Streptomyces venezuelae: one gene and its partner. The protein of the gene in region 1 interacts with the protein of each later gene in a pairwise test. Links are inferred from orthologs where the notes say so. Each region holds a gene or a part of one and is shown on either strand. Other genes may lie near its edges.

Evidence for each region.
Region 2: the proteins of ung (region 1) and ndk interact in binary tests that used the Escherichia coli proteins (3 or more experiments, as listed by UniProt). The link is inferred for Streptomyces venezuelae from one-to-one orthologs.

What each region holds. Positions count from the first base shown.
Region 1 is NZ_CP029192.1:7,581,052-7,591,339, forward strand. The notes cover bases 3,085-6,072. They hold ung (uracil-DNA glycosylase), read left to right. Parts: upstream 3,085-4,230; coding sequence 4,231-4,914; downstream 4,915-6,072. Other genes in these bases: DEJ48_RS33560 (ABC transporter substrate-binding protein), read left to right, coding at 3,085-4,150; DEJ48_RS40490 (DUF3224 domain-containing protein), read right to left, coding at 4,917-5,303; DEJ48_RS33575 (tetratricopeptide repeat protein), read left to right, coding at 5,853-6,072. Also shown: DEJ48_RS33540 (HipA family kinase), read left to right, coding at 1-309; DEJ48_RS33545 (DUF3037 domain-containing protein), read left to right, coding at 306-704; 3-oxoacyl-ACP reductase FabG, read left to right, coding at 866-1,627; DEJ48_RS33555 (SDR family oxidoreductase), read left to right, coding at 1,652-2,407; more of DEJ48_RS33560, read left to right, coding at 2,615-3,084; more of DEJ48_RS33575, read left to right, coding at 6,073-6,341; DEJ48_RS33580 (hypothetical protein), read right to left, coding at 6,403-6,906; DEJ48_RS33585 (TetR/AcrR family transcriptional regulator), read right to left, coding at 6,990-7,583; DEJ48_RS33590 (FAD-dependent monooxygenase), read left to right, coding at 7,685-8,929; DEJ48_RS33595 (Gfo/Idh/MocA family protein), read left to right, coding at 8,955-9,863; lnt (apolipoprotein N-acyltransferase), read right to left, coding at 9,784-10,288. UniProt on the Escherichia coli protein: Excises uracil residues from the DNA which can arise as a result of misincorporation of dUMP residues by DNA polymerase or due to deamination of cytosine.
Region 2 is NZ_CP029192.1:5,931,964-5,942,087, reverse strand. Bases 7,301-10,124 are described here. They hold ndk (nucleoside-diphosphate kinase), read right to left. Parts: upstream 9,008-10,124; coding sequence 8,594-9,007; downstream 7,301-8,593. Other genes in these bases: folC (bifunctional tetrahydrofolate synthase/dihydrofolate synthase), read right to left, coding at 9,451-10,124; DEJ48_RS25985 (DUF4233 domain-containing protein), read right to left, coding at 9,079-9,444; DEJ48_RS25995 (rod shape-determining protein), read right to left, coding at 7,301-8,254. Outside these bases: DEJ48_RS26025 (TIGR03960 family B12-binding radical SAM protein), read right to left, coding at 1-292; DEJ48_RS26020 (CYTH and CHAD domain-containing protein), read right to left, coding at 343-1,908; rod shape-determining protein RodA, read right to left, coding at 1,968-3,164; mrdA (penicillin-binding protein 2), read right to left, coding at 3,164-5,338; rod shape-determining protein MreD, read right to left, coding at 5,434-6,105; rod shape-determining protein MreC, read right to left, coding at 6,118-7,071; more of DEJ48_RS25995, read right to left, coding at 7,235-7,300. UniProt on the Escherichia coli protein: Major role in the synthesis of nucleoside triphosphates other than ATP. The ATP gamma phosphate is transferred to the NDP beta phosphate via a ping-pong mechanism, using a phosphorylated active-site intermediate.

The DNA of each region.
Region 1 (10,288 bases):
ATCTGGCACCACAACTGGCGCACCGCCGAGACCGCGGCCGCCAAGCCGTACGACGCGTCGGACCACGTCCTCGCCCCCTACGGCCCCGACATCGCGGCGGCCGCCGCCGAGCTCGCCCCCCTCGTCACCGAGGAGCTGCTCACCGAGGTCGCCGCCGAGGTGCCCGACGAGTGGCTTGCCGACGAGCCGGGCTTCGAAGGACCCGACGACGTGCGCCGTGCCTACGTGGCGGCTCTCCTGCCGCGTGCCAAGACCATTCACGAGCGGATCACCCTGCCGGGTGCCGGACCGAAGGGCGCCGACCGGTGACCGAGCAGACCGCGCCCGTACGGGACGTCTTCGAGTACGCGCTGGTGCGCGTCGTGCCGCGTGTGGAGCGCGGCGAGCAGTTCAACGCGGGCGTCGTGCTCTACTGCCGCGCCAAGTCCTACGTCGCCGCCCGCACGCACCTGGACGAGGCGAAGCTCCTCGCCCTGGACCCGGCGGCCGACGCGGCGGGCATCCGGGCCGCGCTGGGCGCCGTCGAGCGGATCTGCGAGGGCGGCGAGGCCGCGGGCCAGGCCGAGCGCGACGACGCGGGACGCCGCTTCCGGTGGCTGATCGCGCCGCGCTCCACGGTGCTCCAGCCGGGCCCGGTGCACACCGGTCTCACCGCGGATCCCGAGGCCGAGCTGAACCGGCTCGTCGACCTGTTGGTGCGGTAAAGAGTCACACCTCTCCTGTGGGCCGTTGACACCCGGTGCCAGGGCTTCTAGCGTCTCGTCCTGCCGAAGGTACTAAGCGGTCGCTCACCATGGGGGCGTACCGTTGGCCTCCGTAGAGCTCCATCCCGTAGAGCCGCATCCCAAGGGCGAGGAGAACCAGCATGTCCACCACAGAGCAGCGCGTCGCTGTCGTGACCGGCGCGGCGCGAGGCATCGGCGCGGCGACCGCCGTACGGCTCGCCGCCGAGGGCCGCGCCGTGGCCGTCATCGACCTCGACGAGGCCGCCTGCAAGGACACCGTCGCGCAGATCACCGCGGCCGGTGGCAAGGCGATCGCGGTCGGCTGCGACGTGTCCGACGAGGCCCAGGTCGAGGCCGCCGTCGCCCGTATCGCCGAGGAGCTCGGCGCGCCGACGATTCTCGTCAACAACGCCGGTGTGCTCCGCGACAACCTCCTCTTCAAGATGAGCGCGAGCGACTGGGACACGGTCATGAACGTGCACCTGCGCGGCGCCTTCCTGATGTCGAAGGCCTGCCAGAAGCACATGGTGGACGCCAAGTTCGGCCGCATCGTCAACCTCTCCTCGTCCTCCGCGCTCGGCAACCGCGGCCAGGTCAACTACGCCGCCGCCAAGGCCGGCCTGCAGGGCTTCACCAAGACCCTCGCCAAGGAGCTCGGCAAGTTCGGCGTCACCGCCAACTCCGTCGCCCCCGGCTTCATCGTCACCGAGATGACCAAGGCCACCGCCGAGCGCGTCGGCATGGGCTTCGAGGACTTCCAGGCCGCGGCCGCCACCCAGATCCCGGTCCAGCGCGTCGGCCGCCCCGAGGACATCGCCAACGCCATCGCCTTCTTCACAGGCGACGCGGCCGGGTTCGTCTCCGGACAGGTCATGTACGTGGCCGGCGGCCCGCTCAACTGACCTGGAAGGCGAGAGGCAGAGATCATGGCTGTGCAGGACAGCGGAAAGGCCGCGCTCGTCACGGGAGCGAGCCGCGGCATCGGATACGGCATCGCCGAGGCGCTGGTCGCCCGCGGCGACCGGGTCTGCATCACGGGACGCAACGAGGACGCCCTCAAGGAGGCCGTCGAGAAGCTCGGCGCCGACCGCGTCATCGGAGTCGCGGGAAAGGCGCACGATGAGGCCCACCAGGCGGTCGCCGTCGAGCGCGCCATGGAGGCCTTCGGCCGCGTCGACTTCCTGATCAACAACGCGGGTACGAACCCGGTCTTCGGCCCGATGGCCGATCTCGACCTCAACGTGGCCCGCAAGGTGTTCGAGACCAACGTCGTCTCGGCGCTCGGCTTCGCCCAGCGGACCTGGCACGCCTGGCAGAGCGAGAACGGCGGCGCGATCGTGAACATCGCCTCCGTCGCAGGCGTCTCCGCGTCGCCGTTCATCGGCGCGTACGGGATGAGCAAGGCCGCCATGGTCAACCTCACCCTGCAGCTCGCCCATGAGTTCGCCCCCAAGGTGCGCGTGAACTCGATCGCGCCCGCGGTCGTCAAGACCAGGTTCGCCCAGGCGCTGTACGAGGGCCGCGAGGCCGAGGCGGCGGCCTCCTACCCGCTCGGCAGGCTCGGGGTGCCGGAGGACATCGGGGGCGCGGCCGCGTTCCTCACGTCCGCCCAGTCCGACTGGATCACAGGCCAGACACTCGTGGTCGATGGCGGCATCTTCCTCAATGCGGGCGTCGGCTGACGAAGGCCGCACACCCGGCGGAGAATCCCTTTCGGTGACGTTCTCCGCATCAAGTGCCCTGTCGGCGCCAGGACTTGGCCCGACAGGGCACTGCGATATTGTCTCCCGACCCCATGGCATGGCCGATCGAGGAGCGTGCGCGTGTTCAGTGAAGTTCCCCCTGCTAAGCGGATCAGGGGTCTGCGTCCGGTGGCGGCGATCGCGTCCATGTCGCTGCTCGCCGGCTGCGGGATGCTGTCGTCCGAAGGGTCGGACGAAGAGGAGCGGATCACCGTCGGCACGATGAGCGCGCCCAGCACCCTGGACCCGGCGAAAGCCTGGGACAGCTCCTGGGAGCTCTACAGAAACGTTTTTCAGACGCTGCTGAGCTTCCCCTCCGGGGCCACCGAGCCGGAGCCGGACGCCGCCGAGTCCTGCAAGTTCAGCGATGCCTCCAGCACGGTCTACACCTGCGAGCTGCGCGAGGGTCTGAAGTTCTCCGACGGCGACACACTGGACGCGGCCGCCGTGAAGTACTCCTTCGACCGCATGCGGACCATCAACGCCAAGGGCGGCCCCACGGGTCTGCTCGGCTCGCTCGACAAGGTCGAGACCAAGGGGGATCTGACCGTCGTCTTCCGCCTCAAGAAGGCCGACGCGACCTTCCCCTTCGTGCTCGCGACCCCCGCCATGTCGATCGTCGACCCGAAGGAGTACCCGGCGGACAAGCTCCGCGAGGGCAACCAGCTGACCGGCTCGGGCCCCTACTCCCTGGACGCGTACACGCCGAACGACAAGGCCGAGCTGGTCAAGAACGACCACTACGAAGGCGCGGCCGACGTCAAGAACGACGCCGTGACCATCCGCTACTTCAAGAAGTCCTCGGCCATGGTCGACGCCCTCAAGGACAAGCAGATCGATGTGACCTTCCGAGGCCTGGCCTCCGAGGACATCGTCGCCATGCAGGGCAGGGGCAGGCGCGAGCAGGACATCGAACTCGTCGAGGGCTCAGGCACCGAGATCCGCTACCTGGTGTTCAACACCAAGGACCCGTGGGCACGGAAACTGCCGGTCAGGCGTGCCTTCGCGCAGATCGTCGACCGCGGCGCCATCGCCCACAAGATCTACAAGGACACCGTCGAGCCGCTGTACTCGATGGTCCCCAGGGGTCTCACCGGACACGCCACCGGGTTCTTCGACGACTACGGAAACCCGAGCGTCACCAAGGCCAGGAAGATCCTCACCGACGCCGGCATCAACGAGCCGGTGCCGCTCACGCTCTGGTACACCACCGACCGGTACGGCTCGGCGACCGAGCCGGAGTTCGCCGAGCTCAAGCGCCAGCTGGAGGGCTCGGGACTCTTCAAGATCACCCTCAAGAGCCGCCCCTGGACGGAGTTCCAGGAGGGGTACAGCAACGGTGAGTACCCCGTCTTCGGCCGCGGATGGTTCCCCGACTTCCCGGACGCCGACAACTTCATCGCCCCGTTCGTCGGCCCGAAGAACGTGCTCAACACGCCCTACCCGTCCAAGGAGATCACGGACGAGGTGCTGCCGCGCGAACGCAGGGAGGCCGACCGGGGTGCGGTGATCGACGAGTTCGAGCGGGCCCAGGAGATCCTCGTCGACGACGTCCGGCTGCTGCCGCTCTGGCAGGGCAAGCAGTACATCATGTCCAGCGAGGAGATCGCGGGCGGCGAACGGGCCCTCGACCCGTCGGCGATCATGATGATGTGGGAGCTGCAGCGCAAGACCAGCTGGTGACCCGCGGGGGGCGGGGCGGTTGTCAGTGGTCGCCGGTAGGTTCTGTGGTGAGAAGTGACCGCACACCGGAGGTTGTTGACGTGACCGACATCGCCATGCTGCCCGCGTCCTGGCGCGGAGTCCTCGGCGAGGAGCTCCAGAAGCCCTACTTCAAGGAGCTCACCGAGTTCGTCGAGGAGGAGCGGGCGAAGGGTCCCGTCTATCCTCCGCGCGACGAGGTCTTCGCCGCGCTCGACGCGACGCCGTACGACCAGGTGAAGGTCCTCGTCCTCGGCCAGGATCCCTATCACGGGGAGGGCCAGGGTCACGGCCTGTGCTTCTCCGTGCGGCCCGGTGTGAAGACGCCGCCCTCCTTGCGGAACATCTACAAGGAGATGAAGGAGGAGCTCGGCCACCCCGTTCCCGACAACGGCTATCTGATGCCGTGGGCCCGACAGGGTGTCCTCCTGCTCAACGCGGTTCTCACCGTCCGCTCCGGCGAGGCCAACTCCCACAAGGGCAAGGGCTGGGAGAAGTTCACGGACGCGGTGATCCGGGCGGTGGCCGACCGCCCCGACCCCGCCGTCTTCGTCCTCTGGGGCAACTACGCGAAGAAGAAGCTCCCGCTCATCGACGAGGAGCGGCACATCGTCGTGCAGGGCGCCCACCCCTCGCCGCTCTCCGCGAAGAAGTTCTTCGGCTCGCGCCCGTTCACGCAGATCGACGAGGCGGTCGCGGCGCAGGGGCACGAGCCGATCGACTGGCGGATCCCGGACATCGGCTGACGTCAGTCCGGCAGGGCGTAGGCGAGGGAGTACGGGGTGGCGGGCTGCCCCTCCCGCGCCGTGAACGTGCCGGTACCGGTGAGACCGGCCAGCTCACCGGTGGCCGAACCGGACAGCACGGAGCAGGAGCACTCGATGACGCCGTCGGCTCCGAAGGAACCGCGCTGCTCCAGGACGAAGGAGCCCCTGCGGCCGTCGAGCGTGCCGTCGACGAACTCGTACCCGACGAAGGCGCCGGTCGTCTCGTTCGTGTACGCGATGGTGTACTCGCAGGAGGCGCCCGCCGCCTCGATGGCCCCGGCGTAGTCGTCGCCGACGCCGTCTGGCGGCAGCGGGTCCTGCGGGCGCACTACCGGCGCTGGGGCGGCGAAGTCCGGCGCGAGCTCCACCCGTTGGGCCTGGTCCTCAAGGCGGGCAACTGGTACCTGGCGGCGTCCGTCGACGGAGCCGTGCGGACGTACCGGGTTCGCGGTGCCTGTCGGCGACGGTGGCGGACGACCCCTGCGAGCGTCCCGACGGCTTCGACCTCGCGGCGTACTGGGAGGAGGCCTCGCGCGGCCTGGAGGCGCGGGTGCTGCGGGGCACGGCGCGGCTCAGGGTGTCCCCGGCGGGGAGGCGGCTGCTGCCCGCGATGTTCGGGGCGGCGGGGGCGCGGGCCGCCGACGGGGTGGGCGCTCCGGACGCGGACGGCTGGACGGAGGTGGACCTCGAGGTGGAGGAGCTGCCGGTGGCGGTGAGCGACATCCTCCGGCTCGGCCTGGAGGCGGAGGTCCTCGCACCGCCCGAGCTCCGCGCTGAGGTGACCAGGAGCGTCACCGGGCTGGCCCAGCGGTACGGGTGAGAGCGCCGCCCGCGATCGTGCCTGACCGTGATTGTCAGTGGTGGCGGCTAGCGTCGTGAGAGATGGGGGCGACGGCCGTACGACCACGGAGGACCCGGTGACGGAGCAGCAGGAGCAGACGGCGGAGGACGCGATGATGACGCGGATCGGGCAGGCGGTCATGCTGCATCACGGCGGCGACCGTGAGGAGGCTCAGGGCCGCTTCCTCGGTCTGTGGGGAGAGATCGGCGAGGACGGCGACCCGCTGCACCGCTGCACGCTCGCGCACTACATGGCGGACACCCAGGCCGACCCCTCAGACGAACTGGCGTGGGACCTGCGGGCGTTGTCGGCGGCGGACGAGCTCACGGACGAGCGCCTGAACGAACACCACCAGTCGCTCGCGGTGCGCGGCTTCTACCCCTCGCTGCACCTGAACCTCGCCGCGGACTACGTGAAACTGGGCCGCCCGGGTGCGGCCCGCAGCCATCTGCGCCGTGCCCGCGGCGCGGTGGGCGCACTGGAGGACGACGGCTACGGCAGGGGCATCAAGGACGCCATCGCCCGACTGGAGGGGGAGGTGGGGGAGGGGAGCGAGGAGGAGTGAACGGACGCCGTCGCGGGGTGGGGCGTGCGTGTCGCGGGGCGGTGGGGCGTGCGTGGCGCGGTCAGTGGCCGTAGGTGTCGCGGCAGATGACCGCTTCGGGGCTGTTCGGCCGCCACTTGCCGTAGGCCTCGCCGAGGGCGCAGACGTCGGTGACCGGGGCGGCGGGGACCCCGGCCGGGGCCGGGCGGGTGGCTCCCGCGTCGGGGCGTGCGGGCGAGGGCCTGCGTGCGGGAGCGGCTGCGGAGGCGGGGTTCCGGCGGTCGGTGCGGGGGAGGGACGGGGCGGAGGGGGTGGACTCGGGGCCGGTGCCGACGGCTGTGTCCGTCTTGCGTGGGGCCGGGACGCGGGGCGGGTCCATGCGTTGCAGGGCCTCGCGGGCCGGGGCCTGCACGACCTTCGGCCGCTGCTCTCCGTCGGTGCGGGGCGCGGGCTGCGGTGCGGTGGCCACTGCCGGGCCGGGGCCCGAGGGCCGCTCCACGCTCGTGCAGCCGGTGACGGCGGCCGAGGCGGCGGCCGAGACGGCCACGCTGACGAGGAGCGCGGCGGTGGTCGTCGATCGATGCATCTGCGCAACACTGCTGGTTCGGGGTGAAGTTGGCGACGGAACCTCGTGAGGTTGCCCCGCACGGGTGACGGGCGCGCCGCGGCTCACTCGTCCAGCATCCCCCGCAGCAGTTCCCCCACGCTGCTCCGCAGCTCATCCTCCGTCGGCGTCGCGGCATGGTACGAGCCCGCCACGCACGAGAACATCAGCCCGTCGCACCAGGCCACCAGGGACAGCGTGTGGCGTCGCGGCGCGGTGGAGCCCGCAGCGCGGAGCAGGGACTCCAGGGGCTCCCGGAACTGGGCGCCCGCCGCGTCGTAGAAGGCCCGCAGTTCCGGCCTGCGGGTCGCTTCCATGGCCAACTCGTAGCGCGATACGAGGAGTTGACGGTTGTCACCGGTCAGGTACCGGTGCAGGGCCAGGGCCAGGCCGGCGGCCAGCTGTTCGCGCCCCGCCGACGGGTGGGGGATCTCCGCGGGGGTCAGCACCTCCGCCTCGCGCTCGGCCTGCCGTCGTACCGCGGCCTCCAGGAGGGCGAGCCGGGTGCGCGCGTGATTGGACGTGGAGCCCTGGGGGAGGCCCGCCGCCTCGTCGACGGCGCGGTGGGTCAGGCCGCGCATGCCGCGTTCCGCGAGCAGGGCGAGGGCGGCGTCGGCGATGAGTTCGGTGCGGGGAGCTCCCGCGCTGCGTACGGGCATGGCGGAAACCTTACCCGGCTCACTACAGGTGTAGTACGGTCATGTCATCGCTCACTACACCTGTAGTGGGCGCATCGCACCCGCAGTGCCCAGGAGGAGCCATGGACCAGGCCCGGAACCGCCAGCCCCACGCGGTCGTCGTCGGCGGCGGCATCGGCGGACTCGCCGCGGCCATCGGGCTGCACGCATCGGGCTGGCGGGTCACCGTCCTGGAGCGCGCGGCCTCCCTGGAGCCCGTCGGCTCGGGCATCGGCCTCGCGCCCAACTCCCAGCGCGCCCTGGACGTCCTCGGCCTCGGTGGCAGGGTCCGCGCGCTCGCCGCCTGGGAGGGCGACGGCGGGCTGCGCGCGCAGAACGGCCGGTGGCTGGTGCGGACGAGCGCCGCCGCGGCCGAGGGGACGTACGGCGGATCGCTCGTCATGCTGCACCGCGCGACTCTCGTCGACCTGCTGGTCTCCGCGCTGCCCGAGGAATCGTTGCGCACGGGCACGGCGGCCCGCCTCACGGATCCCGGCTCCGCCGACCGCCCCGCCGTCGTCACCACGGACGCCGGCGACATCGAGGCGGACCTCGTCGTCGGCGCCGACGGCATCAACTCCGGCGTCCGCACGGCATTGTTCCCGGCCCACCCCGGGCCCGTGTACGCGGGCTTCACCGCCTGGCGATTCGTCATCCCGGCCCCTGACCGGCCCTTCACCCCGCACGAGACCTGGGGGCGCGGGGGTGTCTGGGGCACGCACCCGCTGAAGGACGGCAGGGTGTACGCGTACGCCACCGCCCGGCTGCCCGAGGGAGGCAAGGCGCCCGACAGCGAGAAGGCGGAGCTCCGACGCCGCTTCGCCGACTGGCACGACCCGATCCCCGGCCTGATCGCCGCCGTCAGGACCGAGGACATCCTGCGCAACGACGTCCGTCACCTGACGACGCCGCTCCCCGCGTACCACCGCGGCCGCGTCGCCCTCCTCGGCGACGCCGCGCACGCCATGGCACCGAGCCTCGGCCAGGGCGGCAACCAGGCCATCGAGGACGCCGTCGTCCTCGCCCACCACGTGGTGCCCGGCGCCGACCTCGCCGCGTGCCTCGCCGCCTACAGCGCGGCCCGCGTCCCCCGCACCACCGGGATCGTCCGGCGTGCCGCGCGGGCCGCCCGCCTCACGCACCTCACGAGCGGCCCGCTCATCGGCGTACGGAACGCCCTGATCTCGACGGCGACGCGTCTCGGCCCCGACTTCGTCCTGCGCAGCTTCTCCTCCATCGCCGACTGGCGTCCCCCGCGACCCCCGTATGCTGCGGGAACGACGACCGGAGCCGCCGAGCGACAGCAGGCGGGCGACAGTCGTCGGTAGGCGGACAGCAGAATGGAGAACAGTGGTGAAGATCGGTTGCATCGGACTCGGCGACATCGCGCAGAAGGCGTACCTGCCCGTCCTCACCACCCTGCCCGGGGTCGAACTGCACCTGCAGACGCGCACGCCCGCCACCCTCGCCCGGGTCGCCGGTGTCCACCACGTCCCGGACTCCCGCTGCCACACCGACCTCGACGCCCTGCTCGCCCAGGACCTCGACGCCGCGTTCGTGCACGCGCCGACGGCCGTGCACCCGGAGATCGTCACCCGGCTCGTCGAGGCGGGCGTGCCGACGTACGTCGACAAGCCCATCGCGTACGAACTCGCCGACTCCGAGCGTCTCGTGCGCCTCGCGGAGGAGCGCGGCGTCAGCCTCGCGGTCGGCTTCAACCGCCGCTTCGCGCCCGGCTACGCGCAGTGCGTCGAGCACCCCCGCGACATGATCCTCATGCAGAAGAACCGCGTGGGGCTGCCCGAGGACCCGCGCACGCTCGTGCTCGACGACTTCATCCACGTCCTGGACACGCTGCGGTTCCTGGCGCCGGGACCGATCGACGACGTCACGGTGCGGTCCCGCGTCGAGGACGGGCTCATGCACCACGTGGTCGTGCAGCTCGCGGGCGACGGGTTCGTCGCGATCGGCATGATGAACCGGCTGAGCGGCTCCACCGAGGAGATCCTCGAAGTCTCGGGCCAGGACACCAAGCGGCAGGTGATCAACCTCGCCGAGATCGTCGACCACAAGGGCCAGCCCAGCGTGCGGCGGCGCGGCGACTGGGTCCCGGTGGCGCGTCAGCGCGGCATCGAGCAGGTCGTGCTGTCCTTCCTGGACGCCGTGCGCGCGGGCAAGCTGCTCAGCGCCCGGGACGCGCTGGCGACCCATGAGCTGTGCGAGCGTGTGGTGCGGGCGGCTCAGGAGCGGGGCCGGGGGTAGGGGGCTCGGGGGCTCCGGCTCCGGGGGTTCCGGGGGCTCCGGGAGCGGTCCTGCCGGAGTTCCGCCTGAGGGTTCGCAGGCCCTCGGTCAGGCCCAGCGCGAGGAGTACGAGCAGCGCGGTGTGCACGGGCCAGTCGCCCCACTTGACGTAAGCCGTCTCGCCGGTGGCCAGTGGCACGTCGTAGAGGGCCGCAGCGCTCGCGGAGGTGCCGATCGTGCTGCCGACGCGCGAACCCTCCGGGCCGTACACCGCGGAGACGCCGGTGAGCGTGGCATGCACCATGGGGCGCCCGGTCTCCGCGGCCCTTACCGCCGCGAGCGACGCGTGCTGCCGGGGCGCCCAGCTGTTCTGGAACGACGACGTGGCGGACTGGGCGAGCAGCAACTGAGCCCCGTCCCGGGTGAGCCGGCGGCTCATGTCGGGG
Region 2 (10,124 bases), 1.7 Mb from region 1 along the record:
CGGTGAACTGGGGGACCTGATGCTCGCGCATCAGGGCCTCCAGGTCGGGCCACACGCTGTAGGTGCGCTCGGCGAGCACGCCCTCGCGCTCGTTGAGGACCTCGTAGAGGATCATGACGCCCTGGTTGGGCAGTCCCACCTCGTACGCGTCCGGGTACATGAGCGCCCAGCGGACGTCACAGGATTCCCACGGCTTGACGGTGGAGTTCAGCTCACCGCCGACGTACTGGATGGGCTTCTGCACATGCGGGAGCAGAGCTTCGAGCTGTGGGAAGACCGATTCGGCAGACATCGCGGACCTTCATGAGCTGGCAGGGGTGACCATCAAGCGTACCCCGCCGTTCAGCCGCCCAGCGCCGACCTCACTTTCGCCCGGGACGCCTCGGCCCACACCTCGGGCAGTTCCCGCTCGCGGTTCTGGCCCACTGCCTCCTCCTGGCCGTACAGCAGGCCCCAGGTGAACGCGGACTCCCCCGCCAGGTGCGCCTGGACGGCCAGGGCGCGCAGGGCCTCGCGCGCGACGACGCTGTCCTGGTGGTCGCCGAGCACCTTCTGCACGGCCTTCATGCGCTTGGCGAACTTCTTGGCGGGCTTGCCGAGCGCGGGGGTCGCGGCCTCGCCCGCGTACCGGGCGCGTTTGGCGGCCTTGCGGGCCTCGTGCAGGGCCACGTCGCGGCCCTGGCCCGGGGGCAGGCTCAGGGCGTGGTCGATGCGGGTGGCGAGGCGGGCGTAGTCCTTGAGGGCCGCCTTGACGAGCGCCTTCCCGGGCGGCGCGGTGGCCGCGGGGCGCAGCGGGGGTGCGGCGAGGAGGGCGTCGAGGCTGTCGAGGAGGGCGAGGTAGCGCTTGCTCTCCAGGACGGCGACCGTCCTGCGCCGCGAGCCCGCGCTGCGGGCGACGGTCCAGATGCGCAGGCGGCCGTGGACCGGCCCGAGGAGGAGGGTCCCGGGCAGCGCGCCGATGCGGTCGGTGAGCCGTTCGGTGAGGACTTCCTGGTCGCGGTCGACGCCCAGCTCGGCGGCGAGCCACTTGAGTTCTTCGCCGATGGGGTCGGTGACCGTGCGGTCGAGGACCTTCCGGTACGACTTGAAGGCGCTGCGCAGCCGCCGCGTGGCGACCCGCATCTGGTGCACGGAGTCGGGCAGGTCGCGGCGGACGGCGGGGTCGAGCGAGACGAGGGCGTCGCGCTGGGTGCGGAGGCGGGCGAGGACGTGGTCTCCGGAGGAGACGGGTGTGTGGTCCTCCAGGTGGACGACGACGTGGCCCGTGCCCTCGTCGTCGGTCCGGTGGGTCTCGTCGTCCATCGGTGCTGTCGTGCGCAGGGCCCGGCTCAGCTTCGAGGACCACATCGAGCGTTCGACGCCCGCTTTGCGGAGCTTCTTGTCGACCTTGTCGAGGAGCTGCGGGTCGCCGTCGTCGGCGAGCTCGACCTCCAGCTCGGACCAGCCGATGCGCTCCCCGCCGGGGGCGCACCGCTCGGCGTGCACCGTGTCGAGGGCGACCTCGGCGAGCAGGGCGCCCTCGGCGTCGACGAGGTGCCGCACGTGCCGAGTGGTCTCCAGGCGCAGCAGCGGCTCCAGTTCGGCCTCGCGCACCCGGGCGCGCACGAGACCGGTCAGGGCCCGCGGCACCGTGTCCGAGAGCGGCGCGTGGACCTCGTCGCGCACGCCCTCGGCGAGCGACACGGGGAGTTTCAGGTGCCAGCCCGCGTCGTGGCCGCCGGTGCGGCGCCGCAGGGTGATGAAGGCCGCGGCGAGCCGTTGGTCGGGGGTGTCCCAGTAGACGGCGTCCAGGTCCGCCGTGCCTTTGTCGACGACGCCCGCGACCCCGGTGACTCTGGTGAGGTCCGGCAGCTCCGTGCCCGCTGTGACGTCGTACTTCCGCTCGATCTCGCGCTTCGTCTCCGCCATGAGTTGAATCTAGACGCGAAATCGGAAGGCAAACATGGCTGCGGCGCCACCGGCGTCGACTAGGCCGACATCGGCCGTTGCACCTTGATCGACTGGAGCAGCCCGACCGCCACCCAGACCGCGAACATCGATGATCCTCCGTACGAGACGAAGGGCAGCGGAAGGCCCGCGACCGGCATGATGCCGAGGGTCATCCCGATGTTCTCGAAGGACTGGAAGGCGAACCAGGCGATGATTCCGGCGGCGACGATCGTGCCGTAGAGCTCGGTGGTCTCGCGGGCGATGCGGCAGGCGCGCCACAGGACGACGCCGAGCAGGACCAGGATGGCGCCCGCGCCCACGAACCCGAGCTCCTCGCCGGCCACGGTGAAGACGAAGTCGGTCTGCTGCTCGGGGACGAACTGTCCGGTGGTCTGCGAGCCCTTGAAGAGGCCGGTGCCGGTCAGGCCGCCCGAACCGATCGCGATGCGCGCCTGGTTGGTGTTGTAGCCGACGCCCGCCGGGTCGAGGGCGGGGTTGGCGAAGGCCGCGAAGCGCGCGATCTGGTAGTCGTCGAGGACGCCGAGCTGCCATATGGCGACGCCACCGGCGACGCCCGTGCCGAGCAGCCCGAACACCCAGCGGTTGGAGGCGCCGGAGGCGAGCAGCACGCCGAGCACGATCATCGCCATCACCATGACCGAGCCGAGGTCGGGCATGAGCAGGACGATCATTATCGGGACGGCGGCCAGGCCGAGGGCCTGGAGGACGGTGCGGTGGTCGGGGTGGTCGCGGTCGCCCGCGTCGACGCGGGCGGCGAGCAGCATCGCCATGCCCAGGATGATCGTGATCTTCACGAACTCGGAGGGCTGGAGCGAGAAGCCGCCGCCGAGCACGATCCACGCGTGCGCGCCGTTGATCGTCGCGCCGAGCGGGGTGAGGACGAGCAGGACCAGGAAGACGGAGATGCCGTAGAGGATCGGCACGGCCGTGCGCAGGGTGCGGTGACCCAGCCAGACGGTGCCGATCATCAGGGCGAAGCCGATGCCGGTGTTCAGGACGTGCTTGAGCGCGAAGGAGTACGGGTCGTCGCCGACGAGCTCGGTGCGGTTGCGGGTCGCCGAGTAGACGAGCGCGGTGCCGATCCCGGAGAGCGCGATCGCGGCGATCAGCATGGGCCAGTCGAGCCGGCGCACTATCGAGTCGCGGGCCATGAGCCGCGACACCCCGGAGCGCTCCGGGCCGTACCCGGAGACGGAGAAGCCGCTGCCGGTCATCAGTCGCGCCTCCACTCGGCCGGCGGGCCGGCCAGTTGCTGCTCGGTCGGCGGCTTGGGGGCCGCGGGCTTGTACGGCTTGATCTTCGGGGAGGCGATGGAGCCGTCGGGCTTGATCTTCGGCAGGTTCTTCTGCGGCTCGGGCAGGAGGGCCTTCTTCGCGTCCTGCTTGCCCTCGTCGTCCAGGCCGTAGATCGCGTTGTAGATCTGGCGGACGGCGGGGCCCGACGCTCCGGAGCCCGTACCGCCCTGGGAGATCGTCATGACGATCGTGTAGTCCTTGGTGTACGTCGCGAACCACGAGGTGGTCTGCTTGCCGTAGACCTCCGCGGTACCGGTCTTGGCGTGCATCGGGATCTTGTCCTGCGGCCATCCCTGGAACCGCCAGGCCGCCGTGCCGCGCGTGGCGACGTCGGCGAGGGCACCGTCTATGTCCTTGTGCGTCTTGGCGTCGAAGGGCAGCTTGCCGTGCGACTTGGGCGCGATCTCCTCGACCTGCCGGCCGTCGGCGCTGACGATCGCCTTGCCGACGGTGGGGTCGTACAGGGTGCCGCCGTTGGCGATGGCGGAGTAGATCGTGGCCATCTGTATGGGCGTCACGAGGGTGTCGCCCTGGCCGATGGAGTAGTTGACGGAGTCACCGGCGCGCATCTTCATGCCTTCGAGGCAGTTCTCGTAGGCGATGCGTTCGGCGTAGTCGCCGCCGCTCTTCTTGCCCTGCTTGCACCAGGCGTCCTTGTTGGCCTTCCAGTAGTCCTTCTTCCACTGGCGGTCGGGGACGCGTCCTGTGACCTCGTTGGGGAGGTCGATGCCGGTCTCCTTGCCGAGGCCGAACTGGTGGGCGGTCTTGTAGAACCAGTCCTTGGGGTCCTTGACCGGCTTGTTGCCGCCGTCCTTGCGCCACTGGTCGTGCGACAGCTTGTAGAAGACGGTGTCGCAGGAGACCTCGAGGGCCTGGCCGAGGGTGATGGAGCCGTGGCCCTTGGACTCGTAGTTCTTGAAGGTCTGGCCGCCGATGGAGTACGAGCTGGGGCACGGGTAGCGGTCGTTGAAGTCGTAGCCCGCGTTGACCGCCGCGGTCGTGGGGATGACCTTGAAGATGGAGCCGGGGGCGGCCTGGCCCTGGATGGCGCGGTTCAGCAGCGGGTAGTTGGACTTCTTGCCGGTGAGCCGCGCGTAGTCCTTGCCGGAGATGCCGCCGACCCAGGCGTTCGGGTCGTACGACGGGTTGGAGGCCATGGAGACGATGCGTCCCGTCTTGTTCTCCATGACGACGACGGCGCCCGCGTCCGCCTTGTAGTTTTCGTTGGTGTTCTTGTCGAACTCCTGGCGGGCCTTCTTCATCGCGTCGTTCAGCCAGTACTCGGAGACGGCCTGCACGCGCGCGTCGATGCTGGTGACGACGTTCGCCCCGGGCCGCGCGTCGTCCGCGTCGGCCTCGCCGATGACGCGGCCGAGGTTGTCCACTTCGTAGCGGGTCACGCCGGCCTTGCCGCGCAGCTGCTTGTCGTACGTGCGCTCCAGGCCGGAGCGGCCCACCATGTCCGAGCGGAGGAACGGCGAGTCGGTGTTCTCGGCCTTCTTGATCTCGTCGTCCGTGACGGGCGAGAGGTAGCCGAGGACCTGGGCGGTGTTGGACTTGCCGGGGGCGGCGTACCGCCGGACGGCCGTGGGTTCGGCGGTGATGCCGGGGAAGTCCTCGGAGCGCTCGCGGATCTGCAGGGCCTGCTTGGGCGTCGCCTCGTCGGTGATCGGGATGGGCTGGTAGGGCGAGCCGTTCCAGCAGGGCTGCGGCGTCTTGGCGTCGCAGAGGCGGACCTTGCCCTCGACCTCTTCGGGCTTCATGTCGAGGACGTCGGCGAGCTTGGTGAGGACCGCCTTGCCGTCGTCCTTCATCTTCATCAGGTCGGTGCGGGACGCGGAGACGACGAGGCGTGTCTCGTTGTCGGCGATGGGCACGCCGCGGGCGTCCAGGATCGAGCCGCGCACGGCGGGCTGGACGACCTGCTGGACGTGGTTGCCCGAGGCCTCCTCGGCGTACTCGTCGCCGTTGCGGACCTGGAGGTACCAGAGGCGGCCGCCGAGGGTGAGCAGGAGGGAGACGACGAGGATCTGGATGATGACGAGGCGGATCTGGACGCGTGGGGTCCGTCCGGTCTCGGGGATGTTGGTCACTGGTGCCTCCCCCTCTCAGTGTGCGTACGGGTAGTACGTGTACACGCCCAGGCTGTGCGCCGGCGCCGCCGCGTGCGGGGCCGGCCGAGTGGCACTCACAGGCGCTTGACCCCCTTGATGCGTCCGGCGCGGGCCACGCGGGCCTTGGCCGCCTTCGCCCGCAGGCCGCCGCGCTGGTTGCCGATGCGCAGCCCGGTGCCGGACGAGAGCCAGCCGGAGGAGACGTCTGCGGCCTTGTTGGCCGGCGAGTTCTCCCCCAGCGGGTCGTTGTCGGCGCGCCGGGCCAGCGCGATGATCAGCGGCACGGTGAACGGGGCGAGCAGCAGGTCGTAGAGCGCGGCGGTGAACAGCAGCCCGACCAGGCCCACATGGCGGGCGGCGGTGTCGCCGACGAGGGAGCCGACGCCCGCGTACAGCAGCGTCGATCCGATGGCGGCGCTGACGACCACGACGAGCGGTCCGGTGGCGGAGCGGAGCCGGCCGCCGTCGGGCTTGGCGAGGCCCGCGAGGTAGCCGATGACGCAGAGCACCAGCGCGTACCGGCCCGCGGCGTGGTCGGCGGGCGGCGCCAGGTCGGCGAGGAGGCCCGCGCCGAAACCGACGAGGGCGCCGCCGACGTGGCCGTAGACCAGGGCGAGGCCGAGGACGGTGAGCAGGACGAGGTCAGGGACCGCGCCCGGCAGCTGGAGCCGCGCCAGGACGCTGACCTGGACGACCAGGGCGACGACGACGAGGGTGGCGGACAGCAGGATTCGGTTGAAGCGCATGGGTCCGGTCTCCTACTGCTCGTCGTTGCCGGCGTCGGCGCCGTCCACCGGTCGGCCCGACGGGGTCGCCGTGACGGTCACCGTCGGGGTCGGCTTGGGCTTTTCGGGCTTCTTCGGCAGGACCGTGTCGCGCGGGTCCTCACGGGGTGCCTCCACCACGACGCCGACGATGTCGAGCTTGGTGAACCCGACGTACGGCTTCACGTAGACGTTGCGGGTGAGGTCGCCGCCCGACGGGTCGACGCGGACGATCTCGCCGACCGGTACGCCCGGCACGAACGGCTTGTCCTTGCGCGAGCCGAAGGTGACGAGACGGTCGCCCTTCTTCACCTCGGCCTTGCCGTTGAGCAGCTGGACGGAGAGCGGACGGTCGCCCTGTCCGGTGGCGAAGCCGAGCTCGTCGGTCTTCTCCATGCGCGTGCCGACGGTGAAGTCGGGGTCGTTGGCGAGCAGAACGGTCGAGGTGTTGGGGCCGACCGTGGTGACGCGGCCGACCAGGCCGTCGCCGTTCAGGACGGTCATGTCGCGCTTGATGCCGTCGCCTGCCCCCGCGTCGATGGTGACGGTCCAGGAGAAGCCCTGAGCGGCTCCTATGCCGATGACCTCGGCGCCCTTGATGCCGTACTGCCCGGCTCCCGCCGTCTTCAGCATGCTGTCGAGCTGGCGTACGCGGCTGCGGTTGCGGTCGTCGCTGCCGAGTCTGGCTTTCAGCGCGGCGTTCTGGCGCTCCAGTTCGGCGATGCGGTTGTGGCGTTCACCGGAGTCGCGCACCGCGCCGATGGCGTTGCCGATCGGGTCGACGGCGGAGGACATGCCCTCCTCGACCGGACCGAAGACGGTGGCGGCGGCCTGGCGGGCACCGTCGACCGGTGAGTCCTCGCCGCCGCGGATGTCCACCGTGATCAAAGCGAACGCGATGGCTACCAGCAGCACCAGGAGCAGCCGGCTCTCTCGTGTGTCCCTCACGTGCGGCGGCGTGCCTTCCTCAATCGGATTCCGTGGGAACTGCGGGTTCCACGGGGTTCTGGGGAATTGTCGTGCCCTAGGGGAATTGCGTGTCTTGCCTCTATATCAACGATCCGCCGCACGAGTCGGCAGGCACTCGTACGGCGGATCTTCGCGCGTCAGATCATCTGCGCGGCTGGGCGTCCAGCACCTGCTGCAACGCCTCGAACTCCTCGACACACTTTCCGGAGCCGAGCGCCACGCTGTCCAGCGGGTCCTCGGCGATGTGGATCGGCATGCCGGTCTCCCGGCGCAGCCGCTCGTCGAGGCCGCGCAGCAGGGCGCCGCCGCCGGTGAGAACGATGCCGCGGTCCATGACGTCACCCGACAGCTCGGGCGGGCACTTGTCCAGGGTGGTCTTGACCGCGTCGACGATCGCGTTGACCGGCTCCTCGATGGCCTTGCGGACCTCGGCGGCGGAGATGACGACGGTCTTGGGCAGCCCGGAGACCAGGTCCCGGCCGCGGATCTCGGTGTGCTCGTCGGCGTCCATGTCGTACGCCGAACCGATGGTGATCTTGATCTGTTCGGCGGTGCGCTCGCCGAGGAGGAGGGAGTACTCCTTCTTGATGTGCTGGATGATCGCGTTGTCCAGCTCGTCGCCCGCGACGCGGATCGACTGTGCCGTGACGATTCCGCCGAGGCTGATGACCGCCACCTCGGTGGTGCCGCCGCCGATGTCGACCACCATGTTGCCCGTGGCCTCGTGGACCGGGAGGCCGGAGCCGATGGCCGCTGCCATGGGCTCCTCGATGATGTGCACCTGGCGCGCGCCGGCCTGCGAGGAGGCCTCGATGACGGCGCGGCGCTCGACGCCCGTGATGCCGGAGGGCACACAGACGACGACGCGCGGACGGGCGAGGTAGCGCCGCTTGTGGATCTTCAGGATGAAGTAGCGGAGCATCCGCTCGGTGATCTCGAAGTCGGCGATCACGCCGTCCTTCAGAGGGCGCACCGCGACGATGTTGCCGGGCGTGCGCCCGATCATCTTCTTCGCTTCTGCGCCGACCGCGAGAATGCCACCGGTGTTGGTGTTGATCGCGACGACGGACGGCTCGTTGAGTACGATCCCCCGACCCCTGACGTACACCAGCGTGTTGGCGGTCCCGAGGTCGACAGCCATGTCACGGCCGATGAACGACATGTTGTTCCCCATGAGGATGCGTCTGGCCTTCCCTAGTGGAGCGTGTGATGGCTTTTTAGGTAGGCGAGGTGGGTGCTGTGTGGCAGTGGAGGCTTCCATCGTAGTCTCGGCTGCGCGAACACGGCGCTAGGGTCTTCGCCATTGTCAGCAGATGATGGGCCGCCTCGCTCTTGGAGACGTGCCATCGGAGGCACGGGTTCCCCCAATTGGGGCGCATATGCCAAAGGACGGCCGAATTCGTTCGGCCGTCCGGGGCTGAAAACAGCGCGGTCCTGACGTGCGGTCAGAAAATCGTGCGTCGGGTTGATCGGACCGATCAGACCGATCGGACCAGCCGGACTAGACGACGCCCGGGAAGAAGATCTTGAGCTCGCGCTCCGCGGACTCCTCCGAGTCCGAGGCGTGGATCAGGTTCTCCCGGACGATCGTGCCGAAGTCGCCGCGGATCGAGCCCGGCGCCGCGGCGATCGGGTCGGTCGGGCCGGCGAGCGCGCGCACACCCTCGATGACCCGCTCGCCCTCGACGACGAGCGCGACGACGGGACCGGACGACATGAAGGCGACCAGCGGCTCGTAGAAGGGCTTGCCCTTGTGCTCGCCGTAGTGCTGCTCCAGGGTCTCCTGGTCCAGCGAACGCAGCTCCAGCGCGGAGATCGTCCAGCCCGCCTTGCGCTCGATGCGGCCGATGATCTCGCCGATCAGGCCACGACGGACGGCGTCGGGCTTCAGCAGGACGAGGGTGCGCTGGCTCATGTGCGGCTCCAAGAGGTGTTCATGCGATCTCTGCGATCGGGTGGGATTGGGCCGCACGATACCGGGGTCGGCTACGCCGGGTTGCCCCCGGCCTCCGGCTGCCCCTCCGCCATGGCCGCGAAGCGGGCCTTCGCCTCGTCGATCTTGCGGCCGTAGTGGACCGAGGCCCACCAGATGGCGGCGAACACGGCACCCAGGAAGAACATCACCGGCACCACGAAACCGCTCGCGATCAGCGCGATCTGCAGGGCCCAGCCGAGCTGCACCCCGCCGGGCCGGGTGACCATCCCGCAGAGCAGGAGGCTCACCGCCATCGCGATGCCGCAGACCGTCCAGACCGTGCCCATGGTCAGGTCGTCGTCCTTCATGGCGACCAGACCCGCGAAGCCGATCACGAAGAACTCGCCGATCAGCGTCGAAGCGCAGAGCGTACGCACAGGAATTCAGCCTCTCCCCAGGAGCAGTCGGGCCTCGCCGACCGTGATGACGGAACCGGTGACGAGGACGCCGCCGCCCGCGTACTCCCCCTCTTCCTCGGCGAGGGTGATCGCCGCCTCCAGCGCGTCGTCCAGGCGCGGCTCGACCTGCACGCGGTCGTCGCCGAAGACCTCCACGGCGAGTCCGGCGAGGGTGTCCGCGTCCATCGCGCGATGGCTGGAGTTCTGCGTGACGACGACCTCGGCGAAGATCGGCTCGAAGGCCTCCAGGAGCCCCTTCACGTCCTTGTCGTCGCTCGCGCCGACCACGCCGATGAGCCGGCTGAAGTCGAAGACCTCGCTGATCGCGGCGGAGGTGGCGCGGGCGCCCGCCGGGTTGTGCGCGGCGTCCAGGACGACGGTGGGCGAACGGCGCACCACTTCGAGCCTGCCCGGCGAGGAGACCGTCGCGAACGCCTTGCGGATCGCGTCGATGTCCAGCGGGCGCGCGTGCTGCGAGCCGATGCCGAAGAACGCCTCCACCGCGGCGAGCGCCACCGCGGCGTTGTGCGCCTGGTACTCGCCGTGCAGCGGCAGGAAGACCTCTTCGTACTCCCCGCCGAGGCCGCGGAGCGTCAGGAGCTGGCCGCCGACCGCCACCTGGCGGGAGACGACACCGAACTCCAGGCCCTCGCGGGCCA